Regions from separate parts of the Cardiobacterium sp. genome, predicted to be linked through region 2. Evidence: riboswitches for the same ligand, from Rfam matches in the RefSeq annotation. Region 2 holds a riboswitch; the other holds the start of a gene.
The links. A riboswitch is a leader RNA that binds a small molecule or an ion and turns the genes downstream of it on or off. The one in region 2 is predicted to bind thiamine pyrophosphate.

Region 1 (6,583 bases), on a different contig from region 2:
ACCGTCCACGAGGATGATGGCGCCGAGTGCGCCTTCGGTGACAACGCGCCAGACGAGCTCAAAGCGCTCTTGTCCCGGCGTGCCGTAAAGGCCGACTTTGGTATCCGGCGGCAACAGGATTTGGCCGTAGTCAATGCCGACAGTGGTCAGCAGTTTGTTGTGGGCTTTTTTGTCGCTGTTGGCGACATCGGTCGAAATAACTTTTTCGTCTGATAATGCCTGGATCGCCGTGGTCTTTCCGGCGCCCATGCTGCCTGCGAAGATAATTTTGAATTCTTGCATGATGTGAATCGGGTCTGGTGAGAGTTATAGGCCGAGTTTGGCGCGCAGCCGTTGCAGCAGGCTGCGTTTTTGTTCCACTTTTTCTTTTTCCTGCGGGGTGAAGACGCGCTTGACCTGTTCGTCGGCGACGACGCTGTCGTGTTCGACTTTTTGTACTTGTCCTGCCATTAGCGTGGCAAAGAGGAAGCGGCGGATGCGGTCGTAGGAATATGAGGTTTTTTCAAAGAGGGTCGGGATGTTGACCGGATGCGACTGGGTGCAGGTGGCGAGGCGCAACGCTTCGGTGCGTCCGTGTCGTCCCAATGGCTGCGGAAAGCGGATGAGACGGTAATAGGCATGGTCGTCGATATAGTGTCGCCCGTCCATGTCGGATTGCCACAGACTTTCAAACAGCCATAAGTCAAATTGCAGTTTGCGTGCGCTGTCGGGAATATCGAGATTGTCTGTCACCATCCATGTCCACGAATCAAATCCGGGGACGGATTCGCGCGGGTAATTGATGTAAACCAGTCCTTCGTGCGGCTTGATCCAGGTAATACTGTTGCCAGAGGTGGCACGAATGACCATGTTGTCGCGACGGCGAATGTGGTCGAGCAATTCGCGGGCATCATTACTGCTGACACTGGAATAAACCGGGCGCGGAGCGGCGTCATGTGTATGCTTTTCCGGCGGTGGCGTGGTATTGGCGCTGCCGAACAGTTTGCCGAGCCAGAGGTTGTGATTGCCCTGATCGGCATCGCGCAGGTCAAGCGCCGGATAACTGTGATTGCCTGCCAATGCCGCACCATCATCATTATTAAAGGCGCAGACAATCGGGCAATTCACCAGCGAAATATATTTCTGAATTTGCGGGGTAGAAAGAAAACTGGCATTGATGACCACGCCATTAAGCCCTTTGTGATTGGCAGCAACCCAGGTGATCTGCGGACGGTCGGGGGAAGTGTCAATGATTTTTTTAATACGGTTTTCTGATTCCGGCGAGAATCCGAGCAGACAGATACTGTGATTATCCGGCATAACGAGGGGTTCCGTTTACTGATAAATAAAAATTGCGCCCCCTATGCACGGGGGCCAGGGAGCGCACGAGAGAGCCTCTGAATCAGGAGAAATCGAGTTCTTTCTCGAAAGCGCGCAATTCGTGGCGAGCCATGGCAAGATTGGAACGTGAACGATCCAGTACCAGATAGAGGAACAGTTTGTCGTTGCGCTCCAGCGGGCGAATCAGGTGATAGCCCTTGCCGAGGGTGATGAGGATATCTTCAATATCGTCATTGAGTGCCAAAGATTTGCAGACGCGACGTTTGGCATTGAGCACTTCGGTATTACCGGCGGAAGCCAGTTCGAGGTCAAGACCTGAACCTTCGGTAGCCAGTGCCAGACCGCTATCGGCATCCACCAGTGCGGCAGCTTTGAAACCGTCAATGTCTTGCAGACTGCTAAGATCAATTTTAGCCATGTTAGATTTACTCCAAATGATATAACTATTTTGCATAACGCCTAGGGCAAACGGCACTATGCGCAGCACATACCCATCGCAGAAATACGATGAACAACAGAATATTACCACAAAAAAACCGCCCCCGCCGCCTGCGGATTTTGCCAGTGATGAAAATTGCTGTTGTAATGACATTTTTCAGCCGGAAGCGGAGACGCCCATGCCCACAACCTTTGACATCACCACACACGCAGCGCTTGACGACGCCATCGCCATACTGCGCCAATCCCTTGATAACAAAGTCTATTACCTCGAAGGCGCACTGGGTGCGGGCAAGACCACCTTCGTCCGCCACTGGCTGCACCAGAGCGGCTACAACGGAGCCGTCACCAGCCCGACCTACGCCCTGATGAACGAATACCATACTGGACAACACACTGTAATCCATGCAGATTTATACCGCCTGGCGACACCGGACGAACTGCTCTACCTCGACGTGCGCGACTGGAGTGCGCGCGCCGACCGCATCTTCATCGAATGGGCACAAAACGGCGGCGCATACCTGCCCGCCGCTGACGTAATCTGTCAGTTCACCCTGCGCGACGGCAAACGCACCCTCACCGCGCTAACCGCCTGATAATGGTCTTTCCCCGCCAAGACAGGCATAATGCCGGGATTCCCACAAAACCCACAAGAAACATGACCTTGCGAACCGCAATCCAGGCACTTCTGCGCGCCCGCGCCCTGCTGCTCCTGCTCCTCGCCCTGCTTTGCAGCGTGCAGGCGCTGGCCGTCACCCTGCAAGACGTGCGCTACAACCGTCTGCCGGACAAAACCCAACTCGTCCTCGACCTTGACCGCCCGACCGTCTTCCGCCAGTTCAGCCTTGCCGGGCCACCGCGCATCGTGCTGGACCTGCCCGACGCCAGCCGCAGCGGCCGCGCCGGCATGACCCTCAACAGCGGTGCCGTCACCAGCATCCGCACCGGCTTCAGCGACACCACCACCCTGCGCGTCGTCATCGACCTGCGCTACCCCGCCAAAACCAACATCTACACCATGCCGCCGGAAAACGGACGCGGCAACCGCATCGTCATCGACATCTACGACAACCTCGCCGAACAGACACTCACCCTCGAATCCCTCGACAGCAGCGACCAGCCGCCCTACGTCGTCTTCGCCGGCGAACCACTGGAAACCATGCGCGACAGCGGCGGCGTCAGCATTGGCAGCCCGCCCGTCAGCGCGCCCCTGCCCAACACCAGCCCCGCCGCCCTCCCCTACCCGAACGCGAACAGCGCGCCGCCGCCCTTCATGCAAACCACCCCGCTGCCGCAACCCAACCTGCCGCCAGCGACCCTGCCCGCGCCACGCCCGCAGCCGAACATCGCCGCCGTCCCGGCGCCGCGCACCGTCCCCGCCTACAAACCGCAGCGCAGCGCGCCCGCGACCGTCACCGTGGAGCGCGACATCTCCGCCAGCGGACGCATCGAAAAACAGAACAAAATCATCACCCCGTCCGCCGTCTCCAAACGCACCATCGTCGTCGCCATCGACCCCGGCCACGGCGGCAAAGACACCGGCGCGGTCAACCCGTCCACCGGCCTGCGCGAAAAAGACGTCGTCCTGCAAATCGCACACCGCCTGAAAAAACACCTCAACGCCAAAAAAGGCTTCAGCGCCTTCCTCACCCGCGACGGCGACACCTACATCCCGCTGCACGAACGCACCGCCATTGCCCGCCGCCGCAACGCCGACATCTTCGTCTCCATCCACGCCGACTCCTCCGAAAGCAACGAACCAAGCGGCGCCTCCGTCTTTATCCTCTCCACCAAAGGCGCGACCACCCAAATCGGCAGATACCTCGAACGCACCGAAAACACCGTGGACCAGCGCTGGGGCATAGACGTGCGCAAATACGACAACGACGTACAACAAGCCCTGCTGGGCATCCAGCAGGACGCCACCATCGAATCCAGCCACGCCCTCGCCAGCCGCACCCTGAACGAACTCGCCCGTCTCGGCAACCTCCACGGCAAACGGGTCAACAGCGCCAACTTCGTCGTGCTGCGCTCGCTCGCCGTCCCCTCCATGCTGGTCGAAACCGCCTTCATCTCCAACCCGAACGAAGCACGCAAACTCGCCTCGCCCGACTACCAGGAACAACTGGCGCGCGGCATCGCGGGCGGCATCGCCCGCTACTTCGACGAACACCTGCCGCAGCATATGCTGCTTGGCAAATAACGGAGCACACATGACCGCCGGACGCAAAATCATCCTGATCGGGCCGATGGGCGCGGGCAAAACCTCGCTTGGCAAACGCCTTGCCACCCGCCTGCGCTGGGAATTTACCGACACCGACCACGCATTGTGCGCCCGCACCGGCGTGGACATCCCGACCATCTTCGCTACCGAAGGCGAAGCAGGCTTCCGCAAACGCGAACACGAAGTGCTGACGAGCGTCCTTGCCACCCCGCGCGACATGATTGTCGCCTGCGGTGGCGGCATCGTCCTCAAAGCCGAAAACCGCCGCCTCATTGCGAGCCAGTTCCTCGTCGTCTTCCTTGACGTCTCGGTGCGCCGACAAATCCTGCGCATAGGGCGCGACCGCAACCGCCCGCTGGTACAAAACGCGGAAAACCTGCAAGCCAAACTTGAACAAATCCGCGACGAACGCCTCGGCCTCTACGAAGGACTGGCGGACATCCGCGTCGATACCGACAACAACCACTTCACCAACTCCTTCAAAAAACTGCTGCACGACGTCGAAACCCGCCTGCGCCGCGACCGCTAGAGGCTGAATGACAAACAGTGCCTAACCCGCACCCCAATCCCCGCTCCGGCGGGGATACTTGCACCCACCCGCCACAACTGCGCTAAACTGCGCACAGACTTCATCAAGTCGGGGTGCCGTCCGCCGGGCGGCTGAGAACATACCCGTGAACCTGAAACAGCTAACACTGGCGTAGGAAACTTATGCAAGCATCACCCGCACCACGCACCGCCGCAGCGTCCGCCTCCCGGACAAAGCCGCGGTGCGTCACTGTTTCCGGCTCACATCCACCGGAAACACCATGCACATCCACTACCTGAGCGCCATCCGCGCACAAAACCCGCTGATTCACAACATCACCAGCGCCGTCGCCGCCCACTTCAGCGCCAACGGCCTGCTCGCGCTCGGTGCCTCGCCGCTGATGGCGGAAAGCCCCGCCGAGGCGGCAGAACTGGCGGCGCACAGCGCGGCGTTGGTGCTGAACATCGGCACACCATCACAAACACGGCTGGAAGCGATGCAACAAGCAGGCGCGGCGGCAAACCGCGCGGGCGTGCCGGTCATCCTCGACCCGGTCGCCGTCGGCGCCAGCGCCTACCGCCGCGACACCATCGCCGCGCTGCTGCAACACATCCGCTTCGCTGCCATCCGCGGCAACGCGGGCGAGCTGGCGTATCTCGCCGACGTCCCCTGGCAAAACAAAGGCGCGGACGCGGGCGAAGGCCACGGCGACCGTGCCGCCATCGCGCGCACCGTCGCCACCCGCTACCACTGCATCGCCGTCCTGAGCGGCGCGCGCGACTACATCGCCGACGGCCAGCGCGTCGCCACCCTCGACAATGGCACACCGCTCCTGCCGCGCATCACCGCCTCCGGCTGCCTGCTCAGTGCCGTTCTCGGCGCCTTCCTCGCCGTCGCTCCCGCGCACGACCACTACCAGGCCGCCTGCGAAGCCTGCGCCGCCTACGCCATTGCGGGCGAACAGGCCGCCGCCGGACTCGCGCCCACACAAAGCGGCAGCTTCGCCGCCCGCCTCATCGACGCCCTCGCCGCCATCCGCGACGAAGACATCGCCCGCGCCGCCCGCCTGCATGAAGGAGACGCCTCATGACCATTCCACAAGCGCTAACCATCGCCGGCTCCGACAGCGGCGGCGGCGCCGGCATCCAGGCCGACATCAAAACCATGCAAATGCGCGGCGTCTTTGCCACCAGCGTCATCACCGCCATCACCGCACAAAACACCTGCGGCGTGAACCACATCGAAATGGCAAGTACCGCCAGCGTGCGCGCACAAATCGCCGCCATCGCTGCCGATTTCACCATCCGCGCCCACAAAATCGGGATGCTCGGCACCGCCGACATGATTGCCTGCGTCGCCGCCAGCCTGCGCGACTGCAACTTCGGTGCGCTGGTACTCGACCCGGTGATGATTTCCAAAGGCGGTGCGCCACTGCTGCAAAGCGACGCCATCGCCGCGCTGAAACACGAACTGCTGCCGCGCGCCACCCTCATCACCCCCAACCTGCCCGAAGCCGAACAACTCGCGGGCATCCACATCAGCGACGACGCGGACATCGCCCGCGCCGCGCGTATCCTGCGCCAACAGGGCGCGCACGCCGTCCTCATCAAGGGCGGCCACGGCGAGGGCGACACCTGCCGCGACTGGCTCATCCACGACGGCAGCACCCTCACCCTTGACGCCCCGCGCCACGCGACAGCGCACACCCACGGCACCGGCTGCACCCTCTCCGCCTGCATCACCGCCGAACTGGCCAAAGGGGCGACGCTGACGGACGCCGTCCGCACCGCCAAGGCATACATCAGCGCCGCCATCGCCCGGCCGCTCAACATCGGCCACGGCCACGGCCCGGTAAACCATTGGGCGTATGACGAAACATAGCGCGCTGCATCCGCCGCCGAACGACGCGCTCGCTGTGGGAAAGGTTGGGGTGAGTTCGCCCGCTTTGCCGCCGATGCCGAAACCACCGCCGAACAGCTCCCTTCCCCTGTGGGGGAAGTCCAGGGCGGGATTCGCCCGCTTCGCCACCGATGCCAAAGCGACCGCCGAACGACGCTCTCGCCGTGGGAAAG
Region 2 (6,583 bases):
TAGCCCCAGCGGTCGCCCTTTTTCACCGGGGCGACGTCAGCGCCGAAGCCGCCCGCGTCGTCGTAGGCGAGCGCGATGAGGGTGTTGCCCTTTTCATCGAGATAGCCGCATTTGCCCGCTTTGCAGGCAACGGTGGTGTAGCCCCGGTTGTCTTCGCGGCGCATGAAGCCGTCCATTCGCTCATATTGCAGCGGCACGACGGTTTTGCCGTGACGGTCAATCATGCCGTAGCGCCCGGCCTTGCCGACGATGGCGAGTGCGTCGTCGTAGGGAAACAGGCTCACTTGCTCAAATTCCCAGGCGGTGTGCGCCTTGCCCCGGGTATCGACGTAAGCCCAGCGCCCGTCTTTCATCACCGGCGTCAGCGTGTCGGCGACGTAATCGTTGTACACGGCATCAAACTGCGCGGGGACGGTGATTTCGCCGCTGCCCGGGTCAAAGAAGCCTTTTTTGCCGTGTTGGCTGAAGACGCCCAACGCGCCGCAGACGTTGCGATGGATTTCGATGCCCTCGCCTTGCGGCACTTCGAGCGGGGCGGGGCATTCGATGGCGTGGGCATGGGGCGCTGCCAAAAGCAGCGCGGTCAGGATGATTTTTTGCATGAGGTCATTGTCTTGCGGGTTTATGTTTACATACACCTTGAGCGCTCAGGTGTATGTAAAAGAACACTCCCCTCCCCCTGCGGGGGAGGGGACGGGGGTGGGGTTAAGTATTGCTGCCGCCGATGTCGTTTTTGCTATGGCAGGTCGGCCATGAATGGCCGACCTGCGTTTGCGGTTTTGTGAGGATGGCTATATAAGCGGCAAACGGGATGCCTGCTTTTACTTGCTCACCGCCTGTTGCCATTGCTCAATCCACTGCGGCCGGTTTTTCTCCACTTCGTCCGGGGTGAATTGCAGCGTCTTTTCCGGGCGCGGCAGTTTGGCAAACGCTTCCGGCAACGTCACGTCAGCGGCGGGATAAACCCAGTTGGTGGTGGCGAGCTTGTCCTGGAAGGCGGGGGAAATGAGAAATTCGAGGAATTTCTGCGCCAGTTCGGGATTCTTGCTGGTGCGGGTACGCGCCGCCACTTCCACTTGCAGGTAGTGGCCTTCATCAAACAGGGCGGCGGCGTAATTATCGTTGTTTTCCTTCATGATTTGATAGGCGGGCGAAGTGGTGTAGTACAAGGCCATGTCGCTCTCGCCCTTGCGGAACAGGCCATAGGCCTCGCCCGAACCTTTGGCGACAGTCACCGTTTTCTTCGCCAGTTTTTCCCAGGCGGCGGGAGCGCCATCGCCAAACACCTTCTGCATCCACAACATGAAACCCTGCCCCGGCGTGCTCACGCGCGGGTCGGAATAAATCACCGTCCACGGCTCGTTGCTCTCGACCAGTTCATGCAGGCTGTGCGGCGGGTTTTTCAGGCGGGTTTTGTCGTAAACGAAGCCGAACCAGCCATAGTCATACGGCACGAAGACCTTGTCATCCCAGGCGACAGGCAGTTTCAGCTTGCTGGTATCGACCCCGCTCGGCGCGAGCAGGCCGGTATCCAGCGCCGCCTGCATCAGCGTATTGTCGATGCCGAGGACGACATCGGCGCTGTTCTGCTCGCCTTCCATGCGCAGGCGGTTCAAAATCATCACGCCGTGGTCAAGCGCCGCGTATTTGACTTCGCAGTCGCAGACTTTTTCAAATTCGGCCTTGAGACCGGGACCCGCACCCCATTCCGTATTGAAACCACCGTAGGTATAGACGGTGAGTACCGGCTTGGCAGACGCCGCGGCGGCGATGAGAGAGAGGAAAATCAGGGATTTTTTGAACACGTTGCACCTCGTTTTTGGGAAAAAGACCAGCCGCAACGGGATTGAGCGTCTCAATCCCTACGCCAGCATGATCCGGATCAGGTTCTGCGGGTATTTCTCAGCCGGCTCGCCGACACCCCGTTGAGAACGGCGACATTATATAGGGTCGGAGGCAGTTGTGTGGATTTTTGTGTGTATCTTATGTGGAAATCCTCAAATTAATCGCTAGTAAGGTGAATCATCGTTGTTTGTATTGTGAGGTTATGTGGATTTGGTCGTTCATCCATGTGCAGTGGGGACGGTTTTGGTATGTGTGCCGTTCATAAAAAACCACCCCGGAGGGCGGTTTTTTTCGCGGATGCCGGATTATAGCCATCCACCGAAAGTTTCAGACAAGGCGTATCGCCGAAGACAGTACGCGGTTGTACGGCGAGGCGATGCAACACAGTATGAGGCTTTCGGTGGGTGGCTATATTTGATCAGGCTGGCGAAGTAGGTCAGGGTTGTGCGGATTTGCTGTCGCTTGTCGCCGGGGCCTCGCTTGCCGGAGTGGTCGCTTCGGTAGCAGCTTTTTCTGCGTCGCTGGCCGCAGCAGCTTCGGCGGGTTTCGGGGCGGCGGTTTCTGTTGCAGGAGCGGTTGCTTCGGCGGCGGGTTTTTCTGCTTCGCTGGTTGTCGCGGCTTCGGCTGCGGGCGCGGTCGCTTCAGCGGCGGGTTTTGCCGCTTCGCTGGTGGCAGCAGGTTCGGCGGTCGCCGGTGCGGCGGTTTCGCTCGCGGGAGTGGTCGCTTCGGCGGTGGGTTTTGCCGCTTCGCTGGCAGCGGTTTCGGCGGCAGCGGTTTCGGCTGCGGGCGCGGCCGCTTCGGCGGCGGGCGCAGTCGCTTCGGCGGCGGGTTTTTCTGCTTCGTTGGTAGCAGCAGATTCAGCGGCGGCGGTTTCGGCTGCGGGCGCGGTCGCTTCAGCGGCGGGTTTTTCTGCTTCGCTGGTTGTCGCGGCTTCGGCGGTCGCCGGTGCGGCGGTTTCACTCGCAGGAGCAGTCGCTTCGGTAGCAGGTTCTGCCGCTTTTTCTTCCGCCGCTTCTTCTTCGTCCTGGCTCAGCGAATAGACGTAGGCAGCGACGACTTTGATTTTGGCGTCGCCCAGGGTGTCTTTCCACGCGGGCATGACGTTGTTGCGCGGTTGCTGGATTTGGTGTTCGATGAAGGCTTTGAGCGCCGCCGGGTCTTCCGGGTCGTCGGCGTAGAGCCAGGTCTGGTCGGCGAGGTTGATGCCGCCGATGACCGGGTTGCCTTTGCCGTCCGGGCCGTGGCAGGCGATGCAGCTGGTGCCGTAGAGTGCTTTGCCTTTGTCGGCGCGCGCCTGGTCGTGCGGGTAGCCGCCAAGCGAGAGGACGTAGTTGCTGACGTCGTCGAGTTTTTCCTGGTCTTCGGCGCTGGGCGGCTGGCCGGGGGTGACGGCTATCAGCGCGCCACCGGGTGGCATCGCGCCGGTGTGGCCGTTGGTGATGGTGTTGATGATGTTTTCCGGTGTGCCGCCCCAGATCCAGTCTTTGTCGGTGAGGTTGGGGTAGCTGCCGGGGCTGCCGCCCGCGTCCGAGGCGTGGCAGACGGCGCAGTTTTGCAGGAAGATGCGGCGGCCTGTTGCGAGCGCGTCCGGGTCTTTGGCGAGTTCTTCGACGCTTTTGCCAGCGTAGTGGCGGAAGTATTCGGCGGAGCGGGAGTCGATTTTGCGGCTTTCCTGCTGGTATTGGCCAAGTTGTGTCCAGCCTTTGCTGCCTTTGTACACGCCGGGGTAAAGGAAGAGGTAGGCGATGGCGAAGGCGATCATCAGGTAAAACAGCGACAGCCACCAGCCCGGCATCGGGTTGTTCATTTCTTTGAGGTCGCCGTCCCAGGTGTGGTCGATGATTTCGCCTTCTTTGGCGTCGCCGCCCGCCTTGATGTGGGTCGTCCAGTACACCAGGCCGATGTAGCCGAGGATGTGCAGCACGGTGACGGCTGCGATGAAGATGCTGACTGCGGTCATTTGTTTTGCCTCTTGTTTTGTGCTGTGTCTGCCGGGTGCCGCGGGTGGATGGGGGCGTCGTTTTCGTCCTTGAGGGCGAGTTTTTCGGCATCTTCGTAGGGCTTGCGCCGTTGCGGCAGGTAGAGGATGACTACCATCAGGATGAAGGATGCGAAGAGGACGACGGTGGTGTATTTGACCCAGGCGATGCCGGCGGCTGTCATGTTCTGTTACCGGTTCTGTTCTTTGAAGGCGACGCCCAGGCCTTGCAGGTAGGCGACGAGTGCGTCCATTTCGGTTTTGTCTTTGAGTTTTTCCTTGACGCTTTCAACGTCCGCCTCGGTGTAGGGTTCACCCAGTTTTATTTTGGTACGGATGCTGTTTTCGGTGAGGGTGATGTCTGCCGGGGTTTTGTTCAGCCAGGGGTAGGCGGGCATATTGGATTCGGGAACGACGCTGCGCGGGTCGGTGAGGTGTTTGTGGTGCCAGTCGTCGCCGTATCGGCCGCCGACGCGGGCGAGGTCCGGGCCGGTGCGTTTGGAGCCCCACATGAAGGGGCGGTCGTACATGGATTCTTCGGCGACGGAGTAGTGACCGTAGCGCTCGGTTTCCCAGCGGAAGGGGCGGATCATTTGCGAGTGGCAGCCGTAGCAACCTTCGCGCACGTAGATGTTGAATCCGGCGAGGCGCAGCGGGTCGTAGGGTTTGACGTAGCCGTCTTCCGGGCGCAGTTTTTGGTCGAAAAACAGCGGCACGATTTGTACGAGGCCGCCCCAGATGACGGCGAAGAAGGTGAGGATGCCGAGGATGACGACGCTTTTTTCGATGCGTTCGTGGCTCATGAGGTTCATGCGGTTCTCCTTGTTCTCAGGCGGGTTGCGCTTGCAGTTGGGCAGCGGGCTGTTTGCCGCTGGCGACGGTACGCCAGCAGTTGTACGCCATCAGGCACATACCGCTCAGGAAGAAGCAGCCACCGAGGAAGCGGACGAAGTAGAAGATGTATTTTTTGCCGAGGATTTCGATGAAGGTGTAGGTGAGGCTGCCGTCGGCGGTGGTTTCGCGCCACAAGAGGCCTTCCATGATGCCAGCGACCCACATGGAGGTGACGTAGAGGACGATGCCGATGGTCGCCAGCCAGAAATGCACGAAAATCAGGCGTGTGGAGTACATTTCCGTCTTGCCGTAGAGGCGCGGCAGCATATGGTAGAGCGAGCCCATCGTTATCATCGCCACCCAGCCGAGCGCGCCGGAGTGGACGTGACCGACCGTCCATTCGGTGTAGTGCGACAGCGCGTTCACTTCCTTGATGGCCATCATCGGTCCTTCAAAGGTACTCATGCCGTAGAAGGCGAGTGCGACGAAGAGGAAGCGGATGATGGGGTCGGTGACGAGTTTGTTCCAGGCACCGGAGAGGGTCATCATGCCGTTAATCATCCCGCCCCAGGACGGTACCCAGAGGATGACGGAAAACGCCATGCCGAGCGACTGCGTCCAGTCCGGCAGCGCGGTGTAGTGCAGGTGGTGCGGCCCCGCCCACATATAGATGGAAATCAGCGCCCAGAAGTGGACGATGGAAAGGCGGTAGGAGTAAATCGGGCGACCGGCCTGTTTCGGCACGAAGTAATACATCATGCCGAGGAAGGCGGCGGTGAGGAAGAAGCCGACGGCGTTGTGGCCGTACCACCACTGCGCCATCGCATCGACCGCCCCGGCGTACACCGGGTAGGAATGCAGCCAGTCAATCGGCAGGGCGAGGTTGTTGAAAATGTGCAGCACGGCGACGGCGATGATGTAGGCGCCGTAGAACCAGAGGCCGACGTAAATGTGTTTTTCGCGGCGCTTGCCGATGGTGAAGAAGAAGACGTAGCCATAGGCGACCCAGACCACGGCGAGGGCGACGTCCAGCAGCCACGGCAGTTCCGCGTATTCCTTGCTTTGCGAATAGCCGAGGACGTAACTCAGCACGCCGAGTACCAGCACGGTCTGGTAGCCGTAGAAGGTGAAGGCGGCGATTTTGTCGGAGACGAGGCGGACGCTACAGACGCGCTGCACGACGTAATAAGACGTGGCAAAGAGCGCGTTGCCGCCAAAGGCGAAGATGACGCCGCTGGTATGCACCGGGCGCAAGCGACCATAGGACAGGAAATCAATGCCGCCGAACAGCGTCGGCCAGCGCAGTTGCGCGGCGATAATGACGCCGACCAGCATCCCGACGATGCCGAAGACAATCGCTGCCCAGGTGAACTGTTTGACGACGCGGTAGTTATAGGGAGTATCCGTAGTCATCAGAATTACCTCATCATGGATTCATTTATATAAAAGGAAATACCGGTTAATCCCCGGAAAGGGTTATCAGGATAGCATTCCGCCATCGCCTTAACAATCATCAACGCACAGATTTTTTTTCGTAACCTACGGTTATCACTGGAAATAAGACTAGGTCAGTCTTATTTGGGAATCGTGTTTGGCTTAATTGGAATTATAGCCATCCACCGAAAGTTTCAGACAAGGCGCGCCGCTGAAGGCAGTACGCGGTTGTACGGCGAAGCGGCGCAACACCGTATGAGGCTTTCGGTGGATGGCTATAAAAATAACGGCGGTGATTTTCGGAATAGTCTGGCGAATGGCGTTAATGTTTGCCGGGCATAAAAAATCCGCCGGAAGGCGGCGGAAAAGGCGGAAAAATTTTGTCGAAAACGGCGGCAACCGGGCGACGCGCCTGCCCTGTTTACGGCGTATGGCGCCCTCACGACGACTGAAAACGCAAGCGCAAGTCGTCGGCGGTGTCGCCTTGTAGCA

Region 1: it holds a riboswitch for thiamine pyrophosphate, as region 2 does, so the genes downstream of both, thiM (hydroxyethylthiazole kinase) here and thiB (thiamine ABC transporter substrate binding subunit) in region 2, are expected to answer to the same signal.

What each region holds. Positions count from the first base shown of each region.
Region 1 covers NZ_DBHKZK010000010.1:369-6,951, reverse strand. Annotated here, with positions in the region: gene ACO54Z_RS00680 (GTP-binding protein) at 1-282, opposite strand, end outside; gene ACO54Z_RS00675 (hypothetical protein) at 307-1,299, opposite strand; gene ACO54Z_RS00670 (roadblock/LC7 domain-containing protein) at 1,382-1,738, opposite strand; gene tsaE (tRNA (adenosine(37)-N6)-threonylcarbamoyltransferase complex ATPase subunit type 1 TsaE) at 1,938-2,354, shown strand; gene ACO54Z_RS00660 (N-acetylmuramoyl-L-alanine amidase) at 2,417-3,961, shown strand; gene ACO54Z_RS00655 (shikimate kinase) at 3,972-4,511, shown strand; TPP riboswitch at 4,611-4,706, shown strand; gene thiM (hydroxyethylthiazole kinase) at 4,792-5,601, shown strand; gene thiD (bifunctional hydroxymethylpyrimidine kinase/phosphomethylpyrimidine kinase) at 5,598-6,392, shown strand.
Region 2 covers NZ_DBHKZK010000082.1:4,191-10,773, forward strand. Annotated here, with positions in the region: gene ACO54Z_RS12365 (WG repeat-containing protein) at 1-602, opposite strand, end outside; gene ACO54Z_RS12370 (hypothetical protein) at 706-846, opposite strand; gene thiB (thiamine ABC transporter substrate binding subunit) at 822-1,805, opposite strand; TPP riboswitch at 1,843-1,935, opposite strand; gene ccoP (cytochrome-c oxidase, cbb3-type subunit III) at 2,282-3,805, opposite strand; gene ACO54Z_RS12385 (cbb3-type cytochrome oxidase subunit 3) at 3,802-4,008, opposite strand; gene ccoO (cytochrome-c oxidase, cbb3-type subunit II) at 4,015-4,626, opposite strand; gene ccoN (cytochrome-c oxidase, cbb3-type subunit I) at 4,652-6,070, opposite strand; gene ACO54Z_RS12400 (histidine phosphatase family protein) at 6,531-6,583, opposite strand, start outside.